DNA from 3 places in the Nocardia sp. NPDC004340 genome. Region 2 is predicted to be linked to each of the others. Evidence: riboswitches for the same ligand, from Rfam matches in the RefSeq annotation. Region 2 holds a riboswitch; each other region holds the start of a gene.
What was found. A riboswitch is a leader RNA that binds a small molecule or an ion and turns the genes downstream of it on or off. The one in region 2 is predicted to bind cobalamin.
Positions count from the first base shown of each region.

Region 1 (7,979 bases), on a different contig from region 2:
CCCGCCACCATCACGTCGGGGCGCTGGGCCAGCACCGTCTCCCGCGAGGGATAGTCGGGGGCAACGGAATTGAGCCGGTCCACGCCGTCCCCGTAATGCTTGCGCAGCGTGTCCGCGTCCCGCTTCAGGCTCGACACCGCCACCGTCTGGTCCTGGGCTCCCAGGGCCAGCACCATGGAGATCAGGTTCCCGTCATTGACGAACATGCGTTGCGCGGGCGACGGGAACCGCTGTTCCGCACCGCAATTGCGCACGGTCATGTTCCCGGTCGCCGCCTGCGGCGATCCGCAGGCGGTGAGCACTCCCGCGATGGCGGTGACCGCGACGAGCGGAAGGATCCTGTTCAAGACCGTGCCTTTCGAGTCAAGACTGTGCCGTTCGAGCCGTGATGAGCAGATGGGAATCACCGGTGTCGGGATCCGGTATCCGGCGCGCCCGCACGCCGAACACCTCGTCGAGCACCTCGGGCCGCAGCGCGGTGCCGGGCGGTTCGAGGGGGCGGGCCCGGCCGTCGTCGAGCACCAGCACCCGGTCGCAGAACCGATCCGCGAGGGTCAGGTCGTGCAGGCTCATGACGACGGTCCGTTCCAATTCCCGGGTCAGTGCCAGCAATTCGAGCTGATGGGTGACATCCAGATGGTTGGTCGGCTCGTCTAGCAGCAGGACGGGCGTGTCCTGGGCGAGCGCCCGCGCCAGCAGCACCCGCTGCCGTTCCCCGCCGGACAGCCGCCCGACCGCGCGCCCCTCGAACCCGGCCAGATCCACCCGACCCAGCGCCCGTTGGACGGCCGCCCGTTCGCCCGGCCCGCCCGCGCCCCACGGCGGCAGGTACGGCGTCCGGCCCAACGCCACGAGCTCACCCACCAGCAGATCGGTGGGCGGCACCTCGTCCTGCCCGACCAGACCCACCAGCCGCGCCCGCTCCCGCGCCGAAACCTGGTGCACCGGACGGCCATCCACCTCGACACCGCCCTCGACCGGTGCGATCAACCCCGCCAGGGTCCGCAACAGCGTGGTCTTGCCCGCGCCGTTCGGCCCGACGATGCCCACCGTCTCGCCCGGCGACACCGTGAAGTCGACCCGCGCGACCACCGTGCGCCGTCCCGCCGCGCAGGCCAGTCCGGCGGCCCGCAGCTCGCCCGCGCCCCGGTGACGCGACCCGGCCCGGCGGGGCCTCACGCCGGACCGAATCGGTAGGTGCGGCGGCCCATGAGGAGCAGGAAGGCGGGGGCTCCGATGAGGCCGGTGAGGACGCCGACCGGGATCTCGGTGGGGCGGACCAGGACTCGGGTGGCGGCGTCGGCGACGACCAGGAAGGTGGCCCCGCACAGGGCGCTCGCGGGCAGCAGGACGCGGTGGCGCGGCCCGACCAGGAGCCGGGCGGCGTGCGGGACCACCAGCCCGACGAAACCGATGCCGCCGGAGACCGCCACCAGCACGCCGACCAGGACCGCCAGCAGGACGAACAGCGCGATGCGCAACTCGCGCACCGGAACTCCGATGGAGGCCGCCGTGTCCGGGCCCAGGTTCAGCGCGTCGAGCCAGTTGGCGGCGAGCAGCAGGGCGGTCAGGCAGGCCGCGACCACGCAGCCGGGCAACAGGATTCGGGTCCAGTCCGCGCCGGAGAGGCTGCCGAGCAGCCAGAACAGCACCGACTGGGCGGCGGACGGGTCACTGCTGCGGAAGATCAGGTAGCTGCTGAAGGCGGCGAAGGCCGAGCCCAGCACCGTGCCGGTGAGCACGAGACGCAGTGGCGTGAGCCCGCCTTGGGCCAGGGCGATGAGGAATACCGCGGCCGCGGCGGCGAAGGCCCCGGCGAGCGCGCCCGCCGACAGCGCCCACAGTCCGGCCCCGGCGAACACCCCGGAGGTGATGACCGCCGCCGCGCCGACGCCCGCACCGGAGGAGACGCCCAGCAGGTAGGGGTCGGCGAGAGGATTGCGGACCAGGGTCTGCATGGCCGCCCCGGCGACCGCCAGGCCCGCGCCGACGATGGCGGCGAGAACGGTTCGCGGCACCCGCAATTGCCACACGATGGTGTCGAGCCCGAGATCGGTGTGCGCGGTGCCGGTCAGCCGGTCGCGCAGCACCGCGAGCACCTCGCGCACCGGGATCGTCTCCGCGCCGAATCCGGTCGCGACGATCATGGCCACGACCAGCAGCGCTCCCATGACGGGCAGGGCGAGCGAAGTCCGCGCGCGGCTCATCGCGGTAGCTCCTCGGGCATGACGCGGCCTCTCCAGAGTGTTGCGCGGCGGGGGAGGTCTGACTCGCACCGGGATCCGGTGCTCACAGTGGCGCGACCGCTCCGGATTCCCACCGGATTCCCGCACCCGCCGATACTGACGAGGGGAACCCTACCGTCCGGAACCTTCGCCGGTTCCGACTGGTCGGTTCATCCCGGTGTCCGCGAAGGTCAGCGGATCCGCGAACCGAGCAGATGCCGCACGCCGCTCACGAACAGCTGCAATCCGAAGTCGAATCGCGCGGTGGCGTCGGGCATGTCGTACAGCGGCGAGTTCTCCTCGGTGAGCGCGCCCGCGGAGTCCATCTGGATGCGCGACTGCTCGTCCACCGTCTGCCCGAGCACGTAGTACAGCAGCGTGTAGGCGGCCAGTTCGGCCTCCTCACGCGTCATGCCGGCGCGAATCGCGGCGCTGGCCAGTCGTTCCCGGCCCTTGCTGGTGGTGAGGCGGGACGCGTAGGTGGCCGAGACCAGTTCGGCCCCGTCGCGGTAGGCGAGCAGGCTCTCGCGCAGCCGGTGCGCGAGTTCGGTCATCTGCTTGGACCATTCCTCGGCCCGGACCGGTTCGTCCATGGGCGCGAGAATGCGGTCGGCGACCGCGCCGAGCAGGGCCTGCTTGTTGGGGAAGTGCCAGTACAGCGCGCCGGGCTGGACGTGCAGCGAGGTGGCCAGGCGGCGCATGGTGAGATCCGCCAGCCCGTACTGGTCGAGGATGGCGATGGCCCCGTCGACCACGTCCGTGCGATGGAGTTGCACTGAAGAATCCGACCCTCTCGTGTTCCGGCTCACGTTCCGGGCTGCTAGCCTACCCTGAACACCGTTCAAGTTGCTCGGCCACACGGCCGGACGAAGGGATTCCCGCGGACATGACCCAGGTAGCCGTCACCACCGAAGCCGGTACCAACGCAGGCGATGACATCCTCGCCATCGCTCGCGAGCAGGTGCTCGAGCGCGGCGTCGGCCTGACCCAGGAGCAGACCCTCGCGGTCCTGCGGCTCGGCGACGAGCGGCTCGAGGAGCTGCTCGGCCTGGCGCACGACGTCCGCATGAAGTGGTGCGGCCCCGAGGTCGAGGTCGAGGGCATCATCTCGCTCAAGACCGGCGGCTGCCCCGAGGACTGCCACTTCTGTTCGCAGTCCGGCCTTTTCCAGTCGCCGGTGCGCGCCGCCTGGCTCGACATCCCCTCGCTGGTGGAGGCGGCCAAGCAGACCGCCAAGACCGGCGCCACCGAGTTCTGCATCGTGGCCGCGGTGCGCGGTCCGGACGAGCGCCTGATGGCGCAGGTCGCCGCGGGCGTCGAGGCCATCCGCAACGAGGTCGACATCCAGGTCGCCTGCTCGCTGGGCATGCTGAACCAGGAGCAGGTGGACCAGCTGGCCGCCATGGGCGTGCACCGCTACAACCACAACCTGGAGACCGCGCGCTCGCACTTCCCGAACGTGGTCACCACCCACACCTACGACGAGCGCTGGGAGACCCTGCGCATGGTGCGCGAGGCCGGCATGGAGGTCTGCTGTGGCGGCATCCTCGGCATGGGCGAATCCCTGGAGCAGCGTGCGGAATTCGCGGCCGACCTGGCCTCGCTGGAGCCCGACGAGGTGCCGCTGAACTTCCTCAACCCGCGCCCGGGCACCCCCTTCGGTGACCTCGAGGTGCTCCCGGCCGCCGACGCGCTGCGCGCCGTCGCCGCCTTCCGTCTCGCCATGCCGCGCACCATCCTGCGTTTCGCCGGCGGCCGCGAGATCACCCTCGGCGACCTGGGCGCCAAGCAGGGCATCCTGGGCGGTATCAACGCCGTCATCGTCGGCAACTACCTGACCACCCTGGGTCGTCCGGCCGAGTCCGACATCGATCTGCTCGGCGAACTCAAGATGCCGATCAAGGCGCTCAACGAAACGCTCTGAGCGAAATCCACTGAGAGAAAAAGGGGGTTCGGGGCCAATGCCCCGAACCCGTCTCGTACGGTAGGGGTGCGGGGGTTTGCATTCCCCTGGACCTGATCTGCCCGCCGAGTTCGATACGCGAAGGATCCATCGAGGTGGTCGTGGACATCGAGGAGCGCTACAACCCTTTCACGGGCAAGCGAGTCGTGCCGGGGCTGGACGATCCGGTACCCCCCGCGGCGGCCCTGGGCCTGGAGCCGCCGCGCTTCTGTGAACAATGCGGACGCCGCATGATCGTGCAGGTCAGCCCCGACGGCTGGTGGGCCAAGTGCTCGCGCCACGGGGTGCTCGACTCCACGAGCCTGGAACACCGCTAGTGGCAGCCACATTCGCCGCCGAGCCGGGCGGACTACGCGTCGATGTACTGATGCGGGAAGTGCGTGCGGCGGCGGCGGTGTGTGCCGCGCTCGCCGCGGTGAGCGCTCTGGCCGGGGTGGCCTGGGCGTATCTCGCTCCGGCGGAACAACTGCTGGTGGTCGAACCCGACCGCGGCACCGCGCTGACCGGTGAGAGCCTGCACCGTTTCGACGCGCTCGCCATCTTCGTGCTGATCGGCATCGTGCTCGGCGTGCTCGGGACGGTCGCGGCCTGGCGCTGGCGGCGGGTGCGGGGCCCGGTCCTGCTGACCGGCATCATTCTCGGTTCCGCGCTCGGCGCGTTGCTCACCAAGGTGGTCGGCGAGGCGGTGGCCGAGCAGCGCCACGTCCGCCCGAGCCATCCGCCGATCCACACCATCGTGGAATTCGCGCCCTCCGTGGAGGGTTGGGCCGCCCTCATCGCGCAGCCCCTGGCCGCCGCGGTGGTGATCCTGCTGCTCGCGGCGCTGAGCACCTCCGACGATCTGGGCACCGGCGAATACCTACCCTTCGGCGGCGCGCGCCCCGACCCGGTGATCGTCGCCCCGTCCCAGTACGGCTCCGCCATCCTCTACGGCCCCTACCCCGGCAATTCCGGTGCGCCGCAACCCCACGCGCCCCACGGCCCGGCGGTCCCCTTCGAAGCCCCCGAACCCGAAGCCCCCCGCTGACCCGAATCCGGCAATAATCGCTGGACCACGCTTGTTGTACCCCCTACCGTGTTCGCGACCACGGATTCGCACCACCCAGGGGGACCCCATGAAGACCGCACCGCCGGGCAAGTCCGCGCCGCCCGACGCCGCCGCACCGGCCGAGCGCCCGGACCTCACCGCCTGGCGTCACCGCCACGAACTCCGCAGATCCAATGCGTCCCAGCCGATCCCGAGCGGCCGCCGCTACCGGCGCACCACTAAGCACCGCGACCGTTCCCGGGGCGACTAGCCAATCAGCAGACGGCGCCGCGGCTCGCGGCCGTCGCCTCGAGAATCGTTCGCAGCAGCGGGAAGTCGATGGCTTCGGGTTTGCGGAAGCGCAGGCAGCCTTTGCCCATGTCCTTGGTATCGAGGTGCTCGGCGAAGGCCTCGCGGATGTCGCCGCGCATGAGATAGAAGGAGATGTACTGCTTCTGGCTGGCGAACGCGATCTCGGCGATGCCGTCGCGCTCGTAGACCGGCATGCCGAAATCCATGTCCTCGTGGAATCCGACGAGGGTTTCCCGGCACAGTTCGCGCAGCCGGGTCAGGGCCGGTCGCCGGTCCTCGGCCAGCTCACCGAGGTAGTCGTCGACGGTGCTCGCAGTACTTCGTGGCATGGGCCCAGAGTATGCCGATAGTTAGCTGAATGGGGTCGGTGATAGGCGTCCGGCGGTGCGAAATCGACATGACTCCTAGCTGCTGCCGCTGCCGGTATTGATTCCGAGGTAGCGCTCCAGGATCCCCTGCACGCCGTTGTAGTCGCCGATGGTGACTGTGCGCGTGGCGGTTCGGTCGCCCTGCTTGGCGGTCAGGGTGTACCGGCCGCCCTTGGATGGGATCCACGCGGTTTCGTTGGTGCACCAGCAATTGGTCGAGGGCGTGGGTGTGGCGATGACGGTGCCGTCGACGCTGATGGTGACGGGCGTGGTGAGGTCGGTCAGGAGTACGACCGAGATCCAGCAGGTTTCGGTGGACAGTTCACAGCTGTAGCGGCCGGGGTCCATCTGCATCAGGTCGATCTGGAAGTCCTGGGCGGCCGCGGTTCCGGTCGACAGCGGGATCGCCGCGGTCAGCAGGGCGGCTCCGAGTGCGGCGCGGGTGGTCGTTCTCAATGGACGTCCCCTGCGGGAAACTGGCAACCGGCGGAGATGGTGGCGCTGCCCGTCTTGCACGGGAGGGTCCGCAGGTACGCTTCGGTTCGCTGGGCGAAGGCTTCCAGCGAGTTGTTGTCCATGATCTGGATGGTGACCGACTGCGAGTCGCTGCCCTGCTGCACGGTGATGGTGTTCGGGCCGGCCGTCTGCGGGACCCACAGGATCTTCAGCTCCCCGGGTTCGATCGTGCCCGATGTCGGCGTCGGCAGGGCGGAGGCGATCGTTTTCCCGTTGACGCTGAGGGTGATCGGGGTGGTCATGTCGTAGGCGTACCCGATGACCTGGCACTGTTGCGCCGTCGCCCGGCAGGCGAGCAGGTCCGTTCCGCCGCCCACCCAGAGTGAGACGTGGCCCGTCGCGGCCGTGGCCGTTCCGGTCGAGAGTTGTACCGCCGCGGCCGCGAGCGCGGCCCCCACCGCGGCGTAGCGACCGGCCTTCTTGGTGTTCATGGCCGAGAAGTATTTTTGAATAACCCTTGTTTCACAAGGACTTTCGGGGACCCAGGTTTTCGGGGGGTCGCTCGTCCGCCCGCGGTGCGATGCCGGGTGTAGTGTCCGCTGAAGTCCGGATGACACACCAGGGGAGCCCATGCGGATACAGACCGATCATCCGATCGTCGATGCGGTGCTCGACCGGTATCGCGACCAGCTCGGCGCGTCGTTTCCCGCCTACCGCAATCACGTTCTGCGCAGCCTGAACTACCAGCGACTGCTGCTGGGGGAGCCGGTTCCCGATGTGGCGGCCCTGGCGTGGGCCGTGCACGACCTCGGTGTGTGGACCGCGGGGACCTGGGACTATCTCGATCCATCCGCCGACCTGGCCACCGTGCACGCCGCCGATTTCGGTATCACCGATGTCGGCACCGCGCGCCGCCTGGTCCTCGACCATCACCGGCTCCGCGCCGTCGACGACCGCCTCGTCGAGACCTTCCGCGTCGCCGACCGGATCGACGCCAGTCGCGGCCTGGTTCGGCGTCCGCTGGCCCGCGCCGACATCGAATCCGTTGTGGCCCAACTCCCGTACGAGGGCTTCCACGCCTTCCTGGCGCGTCGGGGTGTCGCGTACGCCGTCACTCACCCGCTGCGGCCGCTGCCCATGCTGCGCTGGTAGCCGATCAGCGGACGGTGTCGGGGTTATCGGTACACGTCCGGTAGTGGGAAACCGAACTTCGCGGCCAGGGCGCGGACGTCGTGGAGGTCTTTGGCGGCGGGAGGGTAGGCGGTCTTGAAGGTGTACATCCAGCGGGCGGCGATGCAGTCGACCCGTTCACCGTCGATAGTGCCGGTGCCGGTGAGGGATTCGACGGGGTAGGCGATGCCGTAGCTCACCGCGCCGTCGGCGTCGTGTTCGAAGACGTGCAGGTCGACCGAGGCGTCCGGGCCCTTCGCCAGGACGAAGTTCCACGGGGTGTCGTCGGGTGTCGGGGAGGCGAGATAGCCCATGTCCGTGAGGATTTCGCGGACTCGGTCGGCGTCGCGGCGGTGGACCGCGATGTCGAGATCATGGTGCGGGCGGGTCTGCTCGCCCAGGAGGGCGTCCACGCACCAGCCGCCGTCGATCCAGACGGTGAGCCCGGATCGAGAGCA
Region 1 is NZ_JBSGDW010000008.1:80,669-88,647, forward strand. It holds gene ACWEOI_RS27415 (ABC transporter substrate-binding protein) at 1-347, opposite strand, end outside; gene ACWEOI_RS27420 (ABC transporter ATP-binding protein) at 364-1,179, opposite strand; gene ACWEOI_RS27425 (iron chelate uptake ABC transporter family permease subunit) at 1,176-2,207, opposite strand; cobalamin riboswitch at 2,242-2,375, opposite strand; gene ACWEOI_RS27430 (TetR/AcrR family transcriptional regulator C-terminal domain-containing protein) at 2,417-3,001, opposite strand; gene bioB (biotin synthase BioB) at 3,112-4,149, shown strand; gene bsaP (biotin synthase auxiliary protein BsaP) at 4,290-4,505, shown strand; gene ACWEOI_RS27445 (DUF2567 domain-containing protein) at 4,505-5,215, shown strand; gene ACWEOI_RS27450 (hypothetical protein) at 5,304-5,486, shown strand; gene ACWEOI_RS27455 (DUF1801 domain-containing protein) at 5,491-5,856, opposite strand; gene ACWEOI_RS27460 (hypothetical protein) at 5,932-6,351, opposite strand; gene ACWEOI_RS27465 (hypothetical protein) at 6,348-6,842, opposite strand; gene ACWEOI_RS27470 (hypothetical protein) at 6,982-7,503, shown strand; gene ACWEOI_RS27475 (nucleotidyltransferase domain-containing protein) at 7,527-7,979, opposite strand, start outside.
Region 1: another riboswitch for cobalamin. It lies ahead of ACWEOI_RS27425 (iron chelate uptake ABC transporter family permease subunit); the one in region 2 lies ahead of cobN (cobaltochelatase subunit CobN).

Region 2 (7,979 bases):
CAGGTGGTCGACCAGGGTGGCGTGGGCGCGGCGCTTGGCCTGCGTGCCCTCGCCCGGGTCGTTGACCAGGAACGGGTAGATCAGCGGCAGGTCGCCGAGCGCGGCATCGGTGCCGCAGGAGGCGGACATGCCGAGGGTCTTGCCGGGCAGCCACTCGAGGTTGCCGTGCTTGCCCAGGTGCACCACGGCGTCGGCGGCGAAGCCCTCCGCGGCGGCCAGCCAGCGGTAGGCGGCCAGATAGTGGTGGCTCGGCGGCAGATCCGGGTCGTGGTAGATGGCGACCGGGTTCTCGCCGAAACCGCGCGGCGGCTGCACGATCAACACCACATTGCCGAAACGCAAGGCGGCGATGACGATCTCGCCCTTCGGGTCGGCGGAGCGGTCCACGTACAGTTCGCCCGGCGGCGGGCCCCACGCCTCGACGACCGCCTCGCGCAGGTCCTCGGGCAGGGTCTCGAACCAGCTGGTGTAGAGGTCGGCGCCGATGCGAATCGGGTTGCCCTCCAGCTGTTCCTGGCTCAGCCAGTCCGGGTCCTGCCCGCCCGCCGCGATGAGCGCGTGGATCAGGGCGTCACCGTCGGCGGCCTCCAGGCCGGGGATCTCGCCGGGCGCGCCGAGGTCGTAACCGGCCTCGCGCATCTCGCTGAGCAGCCGGATGGCGCTGGCCGGGGTGTCCAGGCCGACGGCATTGCCGATGCGGGCGTGCTTGGTCGGGTACGCCGACAGCACGATCGCGACTTTCTTGCGCTCGGCCGGAATGTGACGCAGCCGCGCGTAGCGCACCGCGATACCCGCCACCCGAGCCGAACGCTCGGCGTCGGGCACGTACGACGACAGCCCGTCCGCGTCGAACTCCTTGAACGAGAACGGGACCGTGATGATGCGGCCGTCGAACTCCGGCACCGCCACCTGGGTGGCCACGTCCAGCGGCGACAGGCCGTCGTCATTGGCCTCCCACTGCTCGCGGCCGCTGGTCAGGCACAGGCCCTGCAGGATCGGCACATCCAGGTCCGCGAGCGCGCCCACGTCCCACGCCTCGTCGTCGCCGCCGGCCGAGGCGGTGGCGGGCTTGGTGCCGCCCGCCGCGAGCACGGTCACCACCAGCGCGTCGGCGGTGCCGAGCGTGGCGAGCAGCTCCGGCTCCGCGGTGCGCAGCGAGGCGCAGTAGATGGGCAGCGCGCGAGCGCCCTTGGCCTCGATGGCGGTGCACAGCGCGTCGATATAGGCGGTGTTCCCGGCCAGGTGCTGGGCGCGGTAGTAGACCACGGCCACGGTCGGCGCGTCGTCCGGGACGGGGCAGGCGTGGCGTTCCAGCTCGCCCCAGCTCGGCATCTCCACCGGCGGCTCGAACCCCTCGCCGGTGAGCAGCACCGTGTCGGACAGGAAGTTGTGCAGCTGCAGCAGGTTTCGCGGGCCGCCCGCGGCCAGGTAGTTGTGGGCGTCGGCGGCGACACCGCCGGGCACGGTCGAGCACTCCATCAGCTCGGCGTCGGGCGCGATCTCACCACCGAGGGCGACCACCGGAATTCCGCTGGCGCGCACCGTCTCGAGGCCCTCCTCCCAGGCCCGCTTACCGCCCAGCACGCGCACGATCACCAGCGACACACCGTTCAGCAGGACCGGCAGATCCTCCGGCAGCAGCCGGGCCGGATTGGCCAGCCGGTAGGCGGCGCCGCTGGCGCGCGCGCTCAACAGATCGGTATCGGAGGTGGACAGCAACAGGATCAAGGGTCTCGGCCTTCCTAGGGTGACGCGCCCAGCACGGTTCGGCGCTCGCCGGGAAGGTCTGACTGTCACAGTGGCGCGACCGCACCGGAATTGCACCGGCTTTCTTCCGTTCGACGAGCTCGCCGATGCTATCGCGCCGCCGACGCGAGCCCGATATCGCGCCCGCGTCGCCGCGTGCGGGCGCCGATCACAGTGCGGCCAAGGCTGGCTCACATCCCTGGGGAACCGACTGGTCGGCGCGTACGCTGCCGGTATGCCACTCACTCCAGGATGGGTCAGGCGGAACCGCTTTGCTGCCTGGTCGGGATACTTTTGCGTACTGGTTGCCTTCGCAACGCTGGCCATGGCTCTCACGGCCGCCGGCTCCGGTCATTCGCAGTGGGCGCTCGTCGCCGGGATCATCTGCGCGTCGACCATCCTGTTCGGTCTCACGGTCATGAGCACCACCGTGCACCGCGACCACGCCGACCACCACAACGTTCCCAGCCTGCTCAACGACACCTGGGAAACCACACCCGCCTTCGCCCGCCGCCGCGGGGCGCCGGCGGCCATCGAACCGCACCGCGCGGGCTGAACCGCCCGGCGAATCGACCGATCCGGCAACCGGACTCCGGGACTCCCCCGTCCCGGAGTCTTTTCTTTTCTTTGCTTTCGGTCCTGCCATGCCGGGGACACATAGTTAGATTGCAATATCTCCAAATGTAGATAGACGTGGAGGCGAACCCGACCCCGGGCGGCCGTGCCCGGTCTCGGCATCCTCCGTACGCTGGGTGGCGTCATGACGCGAACCGATCCCGACTCCTGCCCGGGCGTGCTGCGCCTGCACGAAGCAGCCGACGGTCCCCTCGCCCGTATCCGGGTGCCCGGCGGACTCCTCTCCCCCACCCAGCTCCAGGCCCTCGCGACCGCGGCCACCGACCTCGGGGACGGGAACATCGAGCTCACCTCGCGCGGGAACATCCAGTTCCGGCAGGTCCGCGACGCGGCCGCGCTCACCGAACGGCTCACCGAGGCGGGACTGCTGCCCAGCGCCACCCATGAGCGGGTGCGCAACATCATCGCCTCGCCGCTGTCGGGACGCGTCGGCGGCTGGACCGATGTGCATCCCCTGGTCCCCGCTCTCGACGAAGGGCTGCGCGCACAGCCGCGCTACGCGGACCTGCCCGGCCGGGTCCTGTTCACCCTCGACGACGGCCGCGGCGATGTCAGCGGCCTGGGCGGCGACATCGGCGTGCACGCGCTCGACGAGCACACCTACGCACTCCTGTTGGCGGGCAAGGACTCCGGCCTCCGTCTCCGCGCCGACGCGGCGGTCGACCTCATGCTCGCCGCCGCCGACGGCTTCCTCGACCTGCGCGATGGCCACTGGCGTCTGCACGAGATCCCCGACGGCGCGGCCCGCCTGACCGACCGCCTCCGCACCGCTCACCCGGACCTCGACGTCTCCGGCGACCTCCTGGAAACGCCCGGCCCCCAAGACATTCCGATCGGCTGGATGACCCAGTCCGACGGCCGGGTGGCCCTCGGCGCGGGCGTGCGCCTCGGCTCCCTCCCCGCCCGCACCGCCGAATTCCTCGCCGCCGTCGAATGCCCGATCATCGTCACCCCGTGGCGCAGCCTGATCCTCGCCGACCTCGACGAATGGCCCGCCGAACAGGTGGTCCGAGTCCTGGCCCCCATGGGCCTGATCTTCGACACCGCCTCCCCGTGGCTCCAGGTCAGCGCCTGCGCCGGCATGCCTGGCTGCGCCAAGTCCCTCACCGACGTCCGCGCCGACGTCGCCGAGGCCGTCGACTCCGGCCGCGTCCTCCCCACGGACGCACCGGAATTCGCCCGCGAGGGTCTCGACGCCGCCGACGTCGTGGTCGCCGGCCGCCAGCACTGGTCCGGCTGCGACCGCCGCTGTGGCCGCCCGAAGGGCGCGGTCACCGACGTCATCGCCACCACCGACGGCTACCGCGTCATCCCCGCCGGCTAGCCGATCCCGCCGAACCGGTGCGATCGGCGCTCTGCGCGCCCTTCAGACAGTGACCTCGACGATGTCGCGGATCCGGAAGCGACCACCGGTGATCTCGATCGTCTGGCGGGCGACCAGAGCCGCGCCGTCACGGTCGTAGCGGTAGCCGATCTCGCGGGAGTCGGGGACGACCGCGAGACGGGCACGGCCGCCGAGACATTCGGCGCGGGCGGCGGTCGCCTCGGTCAGCGCCGTGCAGGCATCGGGGTCGTCCGTGGTGGGCGGGTGGGCCTGCTCGGCTCCCAGGATCGGGACGGTGGTGTCGGAGATCGAGCAGAGCCGGCCGGTCGGGTCGAGGGTCAGGGTGAGCTGACCGTCGCCGCCCGCGACGGCCGGGACGCCGTCGTAGAGCTGGCGGTAATGCAGGGTGTAGTCGGCCACCGCGGCCGCGACGCTATCGCCGTCGCGGCTCGCGCCCGCGTGGAAGGTGGCCGACATTCCGGCCAAGGCGAGGTCATGGCCGAGGTCCAGGTCTCGCAGCGCCCGGTCGGCGAGGTCGCGAATCTCCTCTGGCGTGCGGCCGTTGACGCTGCGGTCCGGCTCGGCGTAGAACGCCTGGTAGCTGCCGTCGGGATGCATGACCAGCCGGGGTTCGAATTCGGCTCGCGCACAAGACTCCTCGGTGACCGGGGATGCGGGCTCGGCGAGTACGCCCCGCAACCCGTGCCGTTCACCCAGCGCGGACACCGTGTCGGCGTCAGCGTTTCGGCGGGCCAGGCGCAGTGACATCGGTTGGCGCGGAAGGGGAATGCTCAGGTCGACTTCGAGGGGGAACTGACCCGCCCAGCGCCACCAGTACCACTCGTCGGACACCGCGCCGCCGTAGAACAACCGCTCGTTCCAGAGCCGGTCCTGCGCCTCACGGTCGGTGGCGCCGCAGGCCGCCGACGACACCCGGTGGTTGTTGTGGAAGATCGACAGCGCCGCGTCCTGCCACGCCTGGCTGAACGATTTGCCGGCGTTCCATTCCTTGAAGAACCGTGTCCCCTGCTGATCGGTGTCGAAGGTGAGGCTGTCGAATCCGAACAGCATCCGCGCGCCCCGGTTCGGCGTGTGCCAGGTGCGGTAGGGGCTGTGTCCGAAGTTGGTGCGCAGCGATTCGCAGCCGTGCAGGAACAGGTAGCGCAGGCGCTGATCGCCGAATCCCATCCGGTCGGATTCGGCGTAGATGGTGTTGTCCCAGGTGCGGCCCATCGAGGTCAGATACACGCCATTGCTCGTGGTGGTGCTGTGGGCGTAGTGGTAGAACACCCGCACCGAGTCCATGCCGAGGCTGTCCTGCCAGTTGTCGTACTCCTGGTCGTACCGCCATTCCCGGACATCATCGTCCTTGGCGTGGAAGTTGATGCCGTTGAACTTCGCGACGTAGTCGAGGAAGCCGCTCACGCACGCGTGCGGGTAGGTCAACGTGGCATCTTTCGGGTACACCTGCACCGACGCGCCGCCGTACATGTTGTCGGACATTGTCGAATGGTCACCGATACCGGACGCCCGGGCACGGGTACCGGACTACTCGATTCCCCCGCCGGCCGGCACGCGACCGGCCCGACCGGCCGGTGACAGGTGCGGGGTGCACGCGGCGTGGTTGCTGGTGCACAGTGGGTTATCCGCGCTGCGACGACCATCGGATGCTGGAGGCGGCCATGACCATCGCGAAGCTCAGCGATCAGGAGATCCTGGCGATGTCCGATGAGGAGCGTCGCGAACTGATCCGGCGGTTGCAGCCGCCGCCGGAGCGGGTGCTGCCGCGTCCGGAGGTGGTGCGGCTGCATCGGCGGGTGCGGCTGGCGCTCATGGTGGGCGGCTGTCTGGGGCTGATTCCGTGGATCGTGTACCTGGGGTTCTCGCTGCCGGCGGAGTATCACGCCCGCAACTGGCCACTGGCCTGGATCGGGTTCGACATCGTGCTGGTGTTGATGATGGCGACCACCGCCTACCTGGGCTGGAAGCGGCGCGTGGTGTTGCTGCTCCCGGCGTTCGGCACCGGAATCCTGCTGATGGTGGACGCCTGGTTCGACATCGTCACAGCGGACGCCGGCGATTTCTGGCTGTCACTGGGCACGGCGATCATCGGCGAGATCCCGTTGGCGGCATTGCAGATCAGCGGCGCGATCATGCTGCTGCGCTTCCTGATCCTCGCCCATCCGCTGCACGATCCGCAGGTCAGTCCGTTCCGGACGCGACTGCCGTTCTGACCGAGTGCCATTCCATGGTGCAGCACTTGACGCTGCCGCCGGATTTGAGCAGCTCCGACAGGTCGATCCCGACCGGTTCGTAGCCGCGCGCCCGCAATTGCGCGGCCAGGTCGACGGCCTTGTCGCTGAGGAACACGTGGTAGCCGTCGCAGACGCCGTTGAGGCCCAGCACATTCGCGTCGGCCTCGGTGGCGATGATCGCGTCGGGGTACAGGCTCGCGAGCAGTCGCGCGCTGGGTCCGCTGAAGGCGGCCGGGTAGTAGGCGATGGTGTCGTCGAGGACCATGAGCGCGGTGTCGAGGTGGTAGAAGCGCGGATCCACCAGATCCAGTGAGACGACCGGCAATCCGAAGTACTCCGCCACCTCCTGGTGCGCGCCGCGGGCGCTGCGGAACCCGGTCCCGGCGAGGATGCGGTCCGGCGCGATGGCGAAATCGCCTTCGCCCTCGTTGGTTTCGCGGGCGCGGGCCACGCTCGTGAAGCATTGGGCGGCCATCCAGCCGTGGTAGGCCGGACCTTCCTGCGCGCGTTCGGGATTGGCGAAGCGAGCCGAGAGCGCCCGCTCCCCGATGGCCAGTCCCCCGTTGGCGGCGAACACCATGTCCGGCAGCCCCGCGACCGGTTCGATGACGTCGACTCGGTGTCCGCGCCCCTCGTAGGCGACGCGCAGCGCCTCCCACTGGGCCAGGGCGCGGGTCCGGTTGACCGGGTCGGCGGTGTCCATCCACGGGTTGATGGCATAGGTGACGTCGAAGTGGTCGGGGCGGCACATGAGGTAGCGGCGGGGCACGGGCCGGCGGGCGGCGGGATCGCGGGCCGGCAGCGTGGCTACGGACGTCAACGGGACTCCCTCGGAAGCGGCGCGGACGGGTCTGACACGAAGGTAAGTGGCGTACCGTTGTGTCAGGAATAGCGAATCGTTGCGTTGATCACCCCTCGAGCAGCGATTCATTGCGCCTGAACGATGCGTGTGCATCATTGCGCCGGACGCGCCCGCATCCCGCGAAGGGAGTGACCGTGGACGATCTCGATCGCCGGATCCTGGCCCACCTGCTGAAGAACGCGCGCGCCTCGTTCCAGGACATCGGCGCGGTCATCGGCCTGTCCGCCCCCGCGGTCAAACGCCGCGTCGACAAGCTGGTCGCCGCGGGCCAGATCACCGGCTTCACCGCCGTCGTGAACCCGGCCGCCCTGGGCTGGCGCACCGAGGCGTACGTCGAGGTCTTCTACCGCGACAACATCTCCCCCGCCGAGCTGCGCCGCGGGCTCGAACCGATTCCCCAGGTCGTCGGTGTGTGGACGATCGCGGGCGAGGCCGACGCGCTGGTCCACGTGATGGCCACCGACATGGCCGAGATCGAGGCCACCGTCGAACGCATCCGCGAGAACGCCCGCGTCGGGCGCACCCGCAGCAATATCGTCATGTCCCGCCTGCTCGAACGCCCCCGCACCTGACCCGGCCAGCCGGAAAGCACCGGCCGCGCGCACGAGAGACCGTCCACTGTGGCCGGGCGCACTACCCGCTCAGCGCCGCTCCGGCGGCGAAATCTATGGTGGAGCGCATGTCCGACGTGCGTGCCAGCTACCTCAAAGACGGGGCCGAGATCTATCGGCGCTCGTTCGCGACCATCCGGGCCGAGGCCGATCTGGCCCGGTTCCCGGCGGACGTGTCACAGGTGGTGGTGCGCATGATCCACGCCTGCGGGCAGGTGGATCTGGCGGGCGACGTGGAATTCAGCACCGATGTGGTGGCCAAGGCCCGGGCCGCCCTGCGGTCGGGCGCGCCGATCCTGTGCGACGCCAAGATGGTCGCCTCCGGTGTCACCCGCAAGCGGCTGCCCGCCGACAACGACGTGCTGTGCCTGCTCGACGACCCGCGCGTCCCGGACCTGGCCGCGCGCATGGACAACACCAGATCGGCTGCGGCCCTGGAACTCTGGAGCGACCGCCTCGACGGTGCGGTGGTGGCCATCGGCAATGCGCCGACCGCGCTGTTCCACCTGCTCGACATGATCGACGCGGGCGCGCCCCGCCCCGCC
Region 2 is NZ_JBSGDW010000003.1:261,313-269,291, forward strand. It holds gene cobN (cobaltochelatase subunit CobN) at 1-1,728, opposite strand, end outside; adenosylcobalamin-variant (AdoCbl-variant) riboswitch at 1,774-1,845, opposite strand; gene ACWEOI_RS13255 (hypothetical protein) at 2,072-2,302, shown strand; gene cobG (precorrin-3B synthase) at 2,507-3,706, shown strand; gene ACWEOI_RS13265 (DUF6345 domain-containing protein) at 3,749-5,209, opposite strand; gene ACWEOI_RS13270 (hypothetical protein) at 5,389-5,940, shown strand; gene ddaH (dimethylargininase) at 5,909-6,781, opposite strand; gene ACWEOI_RS13280 (Lrp/AsnC family transcriptional regulator) at 6,958-7,395, shown strand; gene ACWEOI_RS13285 (precorrin-8X methylmutase) at 7,503-7,979, shown strand, end outside.

Region 3 (7,979 bases), on a different contig from region 2:
GAGCATTGGCGACGGGTCGCCGGGTGAGGGATGCCGCCGCGACCGCCGCGTTGTCGATGAGCCGATTGACGATCATCCGTTCGACGTCGGGGATGACCTCCACCGGATCGGCGGCGACCTCGGCGATCCGCCAGGCGAGGTGTCCCGCGCGGGGGAAATGCTCCGCGGAGCGGTGGGTGCGGACGGGATGGTTCTTCATATTTCGCACGGTACACAGCGGCTACGGGCCGGGAAATCCCTTGCAAAAGCCTATTTTTGCGGAACAGGAACCCTGAATCGGTGAAAGTTGTGAAAGCTCGGATTGCTAGATTGAGCGCATGCAGAAGATGTACGCGGGCGCGCGCCTGCGCGCCTTGCGGGAGCGCCGGGGCCTGTCGCAGTCCGCGCTGGCCAAGACGCTCGAGCTCTCGGTGAGCTACATCAATCAGCTCGAGCACGACCAGCGCCCGCTGACGGTCCCGGTGCTGCTGCGCCTGAACGCCCGCTTCGACCTGGACATGGGCTTCTTCGCCGCCGACACCGACGCCCGGCTGATCGCCGACCTGCAGGACGTGTTCGCCGAGGATCCCGAGGGCGCCGACATCACCACCGCCGAGATCGACGACCTGGTGGCCCGGGTGCCGGCGGCCGCGCGGGTTCTGGTCGGCCTGCACCGCCGCCTGCGCGGCGCCACCGAGCAGATGGAACGCGTCTCCGCCGGAATCGACGGCGACGCGGGCGAATCCGCCGCGGCCATGCCCTACGAGGACGTCCGCGACTACTTCTACGATCGGCGCAACCACATCCCCGAGCTCGACACCGCGGCCGAGCAGCTGTTCGACCGCAATGGCCTGAGCCTGGGCGGACTCGACCTCCAGCTGACCCGGCTGCTGCGCGAGCAGCACGGCATCGCGGTGCTCATCCGCACCGACGATCCCAGCGATCCGGGCCCCAAACGGGTCTTCGACCCCGACAGCCGCGTGCTGACCCTGGCGCGGCGGCTCACCGCCGGTCAGCGCGCCTTCCAATTGGCCACGCAGCTGGCCTTTCTCACCCAGGCCGAGGTGATCGCCGACCTGATCGACGCGACCGACACCATGCCCGAGAACTCGCGCGGCCTGCTGCGCACCGGGCTCGCCAACTACTTCGCCGGAGCCTTGATCCTGCCCTACACCCGCTTCTGGGACGCGGCCGAATCCCTGCGCTACGACATCGAACTGCTCGCCGCCACCTTCGAGGTCGGCTTCGAGACCGTCTGCCACCGCCTGTCGACCCTGCAGCGGCCCGGCAAGCGCGGGGTGCCGTTCTTCTTCGTCCGCACCGATCGCGCCGGAAACATCTCGAAACGCCAGTCCGCCACCGCCTTCCACTTCTCCCGGGTGGGCGGCAGCTGCCCGCTGTGGGTGGTGCACGACGCCTTCTCCACGCCGGGCAGCATCCGCACCCAGATCGCCCGCATGCCCGACGGCCGCAACTATCTGTGGCTGGCGCGCACCACCGACGAGAAGACGCCCGGATACCTGTCCCCCACCCGGGATTTCGCCATCGGGCTGGGCTGCGACCTGACCTACGCGGACAAGCTGGTGTACTCGCACGGCCTGCCCGTCGACGACCCGCGCACGGCGGTGCCGATCGGCGCGGGCTGCAAGGTCTGCGAGCGGACCGACTGCGCGCAGCGCGCGTTCCCGCAGTTGGGCCGGCCGATCCGGGTGGACGACAACAGTTCCCGGACCATCCCGTACGCGCCGATCACCTGACCGGACGGCCGGGGCGCACCGCGTTCGTTCGCAGCGCATGCGGCACGCCCCGGCCTTCGACTACCGCAGTGCGTGCGCCGCGGCCACGAGATTGCGCAGCGACTCCGTCACCTCGGCGGTGCCGCGCGTCTTGAGCCCGCAGTCCGGGTTGACCCAGAGCCGTTCGGCCGGAACCGCTTTCAGTGCCCGGGCCAGCGCCGCCTCGATCTCCCGGACGCCGGGCACCCGCGGCGAGTGGATGTCGTACACGCCCGGTCCCACGCCCAGGTCGAAGCCCGCCGCGTTGAGGTCGTCGAGCACCTCCATGTGCGAGCGCGCCGCCTCGATCGAGGTGACGTCGGCGTCCAATCCCGCTATCGCGCCGATGATCTCACCGAACTCCGAATAGCAGAGGTGGGTGTGGATCTGGGTGCTGTCGGCGACCCCGGAGGTCGCCAGCCGGAACGCCACCACCGCCCATTCCAGGTATTCGGGCTGGTCGGCGCGGCGCAGGGGCAGCAGCTCCCGCAAGGCCGGTTCGTCCACCTGGATGATGGCGGTCCCGGCGGCCTCCAGGTCCACGGTCTCGTCCCGGATCGCCAGGGCGAGCTGGCGCGCGGTGTCGGCGAGCGGCTGGTCGTCGCGGACGTAGGACCAGGCCAGGATGGTGACCGGCCCGGTGAGCATGCCCTTGACCGGTTTGCCGGTCAGCGACTGCGCGTAGGAGATCCAGTCGACGGTCATGGCCGCCGGTCGGGTCACGTCGCCGAACAGGATCGGCGGGCGCACGCACCGGGTGCCGTAGGACTGCACCCACCCGTGCGCGGTGGCCGCGAAGCCGTCCAGTTGCTCGGCGAAGTACTGCACCATGTCATTGCGCTCGGGCTCGCCGTGCACCAGCACGTCCAGGCCGATCTCCTCCTGCAGCGCGATGACCTCGGCGATCTCGGCGCGCATGCGGGTGTCGTACTCGGCCCGGTCGATCTCGCCGCGGCGCAGGGCGGCGCGTGCCACCCGGATGCGGCCGGTCTGCGGGTAGGAACCGATGGTCGTGGTCGGCAGCGGCGGCAGGTCCAGCCGCTCCCGCTGTGACCGCCGTCGCTCCGCCGCGGGCGCCCGGTGCGCGGCCGTCGCGTCCAGTGCGGCCAGCCGGTCGCGGACCGCCGTGTCGTGCAGTCGCGCGTCGGATCGCCGGTCCAGCACGGCCGTTCGCGCGATCTCCAGCTGCTCGGCGGCCGCGTCCTGCCCCTCATGCAGGACGGTGGCCAGCAGCCGGATCTCGGCGATCTTCTCGGTCCCGAATGCCAGCCAGGACCGCAGGCGCGGCTCCAGGTCAGGCTCGGCGGCGAGGCTGTACGGAACGTGCAGCAGCGAGCAGGAACTCGACACCGCCACCGGCGCACCGGCTGCGGCGAGCGCGGCCAGCCCGGTCAGCGCCCGATCGGGATCGGTGCGCCACACGTTGTAGCCGTCGACGACGCCCGCGACCAGCAGGGTCCCGGAAAGACGCTGCGCCGCGGCGATATCCGCGTCACCGCCCGACACCAGGTCGATGGCGAGGCCCTCGATCCCGGTGTCCGCCAGCGCGGGCAGCGCCGCACCCAATCGTCCGAAGTACGAGGCCACCAGCAGGTCGGGCCGCGCGGAGACCGCGGCCAGCCGCTGATAGGCCGAACGTGCCAGCGCCAGTTCGGTATCCGTCAGATCGGTGACCAGCACCGGCTCGTCGAGCTGCACCCAGCGCGCCCCCGCGGCCGCCAGCAGGCCCAGCAGCCGCTCGTACAGCGGCAGCAGATCGGGCAGCCGATCGAGCAGCGCGCTGCCGTCCACCGACTTGGCCAATTTCAGGAAGGTGACCGGTCCGATGATGACCGGCCGGGCCGGAATGCCCAGCGCCAGTGCCTCTTCCAGTTCCGCGAGCGGTTTGTCCGGGTGCAGGGTGAACCTCGTCGAGGCCGAGAGCTCCGGCACCAGATAGTGGTAGTTGGTGTCGAACCACTTGGTCATCTCGAGCGGCGCGATGTCGGCGGTGCCGCGCGCGGCCGCGAAGTAGCGGTCCAGCTCGTCGGCGACGCCGTGCACCCGTTCGGGCAGCGCACCCAGTAGCACCGCGGTGTCGAGCATCTGGTCGTAGTAGGAGAAGGTGCCCACCGGAACCGAATCGAGTCCGGCGGCGTGCACCGCGAGGAGTTGCGCGGCGCGCAGTCCGCCCGCGAGACCGTGCAGCGCGGCGGCGTCGATGCGCCCCGCCCAGTACGCCTCGATCGCGCGTTTCAGTTCCCGGTTCGGGCCGATGCGCGGCAGGCCCAGCACCGTGGCGGTGAAGGTGTTGTCAGGGTTCAGCATTGATGAACTCCATGGTCAGCAGTCGATGACCGCCGCCCAAACGAGCGTACGCTGACGGAGCCCATGCGGCATGTTTCCGTGCCCGGATCCGATCGGCGTAACGCCCAATCCACGAGGCGACGACCGCCGGATACGGCGTATCCGGCACGACGGGCAGGTCTTCGGACTCATGGGCATCGACCCGACAATCGGGTCGGCCCCGGCACGAGGCCGAGGCCGGACCTACCGGCCGTCGCTTCCCAGGCATGCGCCCAGTGCTTCTGACGGCGTTCGTTCCCATTCACCGCTGCGGGACAGTCCCGGATTCCCACCGGGTTCCCTCTCACCCGGCCGGCGCGCGAGCGCGGGCAGCGGGCTTCGACGCCGTCGAATGGGTCAGGGGCTCCTCGACTCCACCTCCGGCGAACCAGTTGCGTTGGCGAATATAGCCCAGCGCCAGCGCGATCCCCGCACGCGCGGCGGCGTCCCATCAGGTGGTCGACCCGGGCAGGCGGATTGACCAGCGGCGATGCGCTTTCGTATGGTTGATCGACGATGTCATGAGGAATCCGGTGCAATGCCGGAACGGTCGCGCCACTGTGAGCAGCCCGGTCTCCCCGCGAGACGGATGCGAGTCAGACCCTCACATCGTCGGTTCGATCGGCAACGGGGACGCGGAATCCCCCTGACTCAAAGGAGTCCTTCGTGGCTACCTCTTTCGCTCCTCGCTCCGGTGTCGGCAGCGGCGCGCTCTCCATCCCCACCACCGCGCTGTGGCTGGTCGGCACCACCCTGATGGCGCTGCTGGCGATCTACTTCATCGGTATCGATCAGGGTGCGGTGTCGGTGTTCGGCAGCGACATGCACGTGCACGAGTTCGTGCACGACGGCCGGCATTTCCTCGGGTTCCCCTGCCACTAGCACCGGGAATCGAGTAACCACAATGGAAAAGCGAATCATCGGCCGAGGGGTCCTGCTGGGAGCCCTCGGCGGATCGCTGGCGTTCGTGTTCGCCCGGATCCTGTCCGAGCCGATCATCGATCGCGCCATCGACTTCGAAGAGGGCCGCGACCACGCGCAGATGGCGCTGGACAAGGCCGCCGGGAAGCCCATGGACATGGACCACGGGGCCGAGCTGTTCACCCGCGCGCAGCAGCAGAATGTCGGACTGGGCTTCGGGATGATCGTGTTCGGCGCCGCGCTGGGCGCGCTGTTCGCGGTCGTGTACTTCCTGGCGCTGCGCAAGGCGGGCAAGATCTCGCCGCGCAATCTGGCGCTGCTGGTGTCGGGCGGCATGTTCCTGGCGCTGTACGCGGTGCCGTTCCTGAAGTACCCGGCCAACCCGCCGTCCGTCGGGAACCCGGACACGATCGAGGAGCGCACGGCCCTGTACCTGGGCCTGATCGCGATCAGCGCGATCGCGTTGGTCGCGGCGATCTGGTTCGGCCGCAGGCTGACCGCGCGCCTGGACACCTGGACCGCGGGGGTCGCCGCCGCGGCCGGCTTCGTCGTCGTGATGGGCGCGCTGCTGGCGCTGCTGCCGTCGTTCCACGAAGCGCCGGAACCGCTGCGGGACGCGTCGGGCACGATCGTGTTCCCGGGCTTCCCCGCCGACGACCTGTACCACTTCCGGCTGTACGCGTTCGCCGCCCAGCTGCTGGTGTGGGCGGTCATCGGGGTCGGATTCGCCTGGCTGGCGCCACGCCTGCTCGGCGACCGCTCCCCGGCCGCGCCCGCCGTGGCGGCATGAGCGCGGTCACCCGTCTCACCCTGGTGACGCACGCGATCACCGAGGCCGTGCGGTCCGCCCGCTTCCCGGTCGACGAACCGCTCGACCCGCTCGGGTCGCGGTCGGTCGAGCAGGCGGGCGGGCTGCCCGGCCCGGAGCCCGCGATGGTGCTGTTCGCGCCCGAGCTGCGGGCCGAACAGACCTGCCGGGCACTGGGATTCACCGGGACCCCGGAGCCCGAGCTGCGCGACCTGGACCACGGCGACTGGGCCGGTCGGGCGATGGACGATCTCGCGCCCGAGCAGCTGATGGGCTGGCTCACCGACCCGGGCTTCCACGAGCACGGCGGCGAATCGATCACCGGGTTGATCGATCGCGTCGGCGTCTGGCTGCACGGCCTGGCCGGGCGCGGCGACCGGATCGTCGCGGTGACGCATCCCGCGATCGTGCGGGCCGCGGTCCTGCGCACCCTCGACGCTCCCCCGGAGTCGTTCTGGCGCATCGACATTCCACCGTTGAGCGCCACCACCCTGCACCACCGCGGCCCGGCGTGGACGCTGCGCGCGACCGCGCACGAGCTCGCGGACTGACTTCGCTGGCAGAATCCGGGGAATGGCGCAATCCTCGGGTTCGACCACCTCTCCGGCCGTCGGCCGGGCGCTCGACATCCTCGTCCGGCTGGCGCACGGCCCGGGACCGGTCCGGGCGGCGGTGCTGGCCCGCGATCTGGGGCTGCCGCGCTCGTCGGTGTACCACATCCTGTCGGTGCTGGTGGACCGCGGATTCGTGGTCTATGTACCGGGTGACCAGGCCTACGGGCTGGGCGTGACGTCCTTCGAGATCGGCTCGGCCTATCTGCGGCACGAGCCGCTGGAACGGCTGGCGCAGCCGATCCTGCACCAGCTGGCCCGGCAGCTCGGGCAGGCGGTGCATCTGGGCATTCTGCACGGCAACGAGACGGTCTACCTCCTGAAGGAACGTCCCGGCTCGGGTCCCGCGGCGGAGGTCTCGCTGATCACCGATATCGGGGTCCGGCTGCCGTCGCACCTGACCGCGAACGGGCGCGCGATCCTCGCCTCGCTGCCGGACGCGCAGGTGAAGGCGTTGTACGCCAAGCGTTCCGACTTCCTCACCCGCACCGGACGCGGACCGCGGTCGCTGACCGAGCTGCGGCGCGATCTGGACGAGGTGCGTGCCCGCGGCTGGGCCGAGGAGGTGGAGCTGGTGACGGCGGGCCTGCGATCGGTGGGCGCGGCGGTCTTCGATCACAACAGCCGTCCGGTGGCGGCCCTGAGCACCACCTGGCGGACGCTGTCCAACCCCGAGCCGGAGGTGGTGGGGCAGGCGGTGCGGTGGGGCGCCGAGCGCCTGACCTCGCGCATCGCCGGTCAGGTGCCCGTCACGCCCTGACTCGGCGGCACCCTTGTGAGACCACTCACAGGGGTTGTATGTTGTTGTATAGACAACCGCCGCACCGGGGAGATTTCCGACGATGACGCAGGACTGGGACGACGCCCTCCACGCCCGAATGGCAGCCGAAGCACCGGCCACGGCCTACTCCCACGCCCTGCCCGAGTGGTACAAACACGACTTCGGCCCCGACCGCGCCGCCGCCGACATCGCCCGCATCGAAGCGCTGCGACCGGAGTCGTTCGACGTCGCCCTGCACGCGCCCACCGGACGAGCACGCGGACGATTGCGGCTCACCCTCTACATCGCGGGGGCGGCCGTCTCGCTCAGCCGCATCCTGCCGGTCATCCAATCCCTCGGCGTGGAAGTCCTCGACGAACGGACCTACCCGCTCGACGATTCCACCGGGAACCAGTGCTGGATCTACGACTTCGGGCTGGCCTTCGACGGCGAGCCGCCGGCGGGCGCGGAACCGAACGCCCGCTTCACCGCGGCCTTCGCCGCCACCTGGCGCGGCGACGCCGAGAGCGACGCCTTCAACCGCCTGGTCCTGAGCGCGGGCCTGGCCTGGCGTCCGGTGTCCATTCTGCGCGCCTACGCGAAATACCTGCGCCAGAGCGGATTCCCCTACAGCCCGGAACGGATCGCGGAAGTCCTCGCCGCACACCCCGATTCCGCGCGACTGCTGGTCGAGCTGTTCCACGCTCGGTTCGCGCCGGACACGCGCAGCGCAGCCGCCGAAGCCGAACTGACCGATCGCCTGAACGAGGTCATCGGCCGCGTCGTCGGGCTCGAAGCCG
Region 3 is NZ_JBSGDW010000006.1:255,459-263,437, forward strand. It holds gene prpD (2-methylcitrate dehydratase PrpD) at 1-199, opposite strand, end outside; gene ACWEOI_RS25135 (short-chain fatty acyl-CoA regulator family protein) at 318-1,736, shown strand; gene metE (5-methyltetrahydropteroyltriglutamate--homocysteine S-methyltransferase) at 1,797-4,061, opposite strand; cobalamin riboswitch at 4,217-4,382, opposite strand; cobalamin riboswitch at 4,579-4,705, shown strand; gene ACWEOI_RS25145 (CbtB domain-containing protein) at 4,746-4,961, shown strand; gene ACWEOI_RS25150 (CbtA family protein) at 4,984-5,790, shown strand; gene ACWEOI_RS25155 (histidine phosphatase family protein) at 5,787-6,359, shown strand; gene ACWEOI_RS25160 (IclR family transcriptional regulator) at 6,382-7,179, shown strand; partial or broken gene ACWEOI_RS25165 (NAD-glutamate dehydrogenase) at 7,262-7,979, shown strand, end outside.
Region 3: another riboswitch for cobalamin. It lies ahead of ACWEOI_RS25145 (CbtB domain-containing protein); the one in region 2 lies ahead of cobN (cobaltochelatase subunit CobN).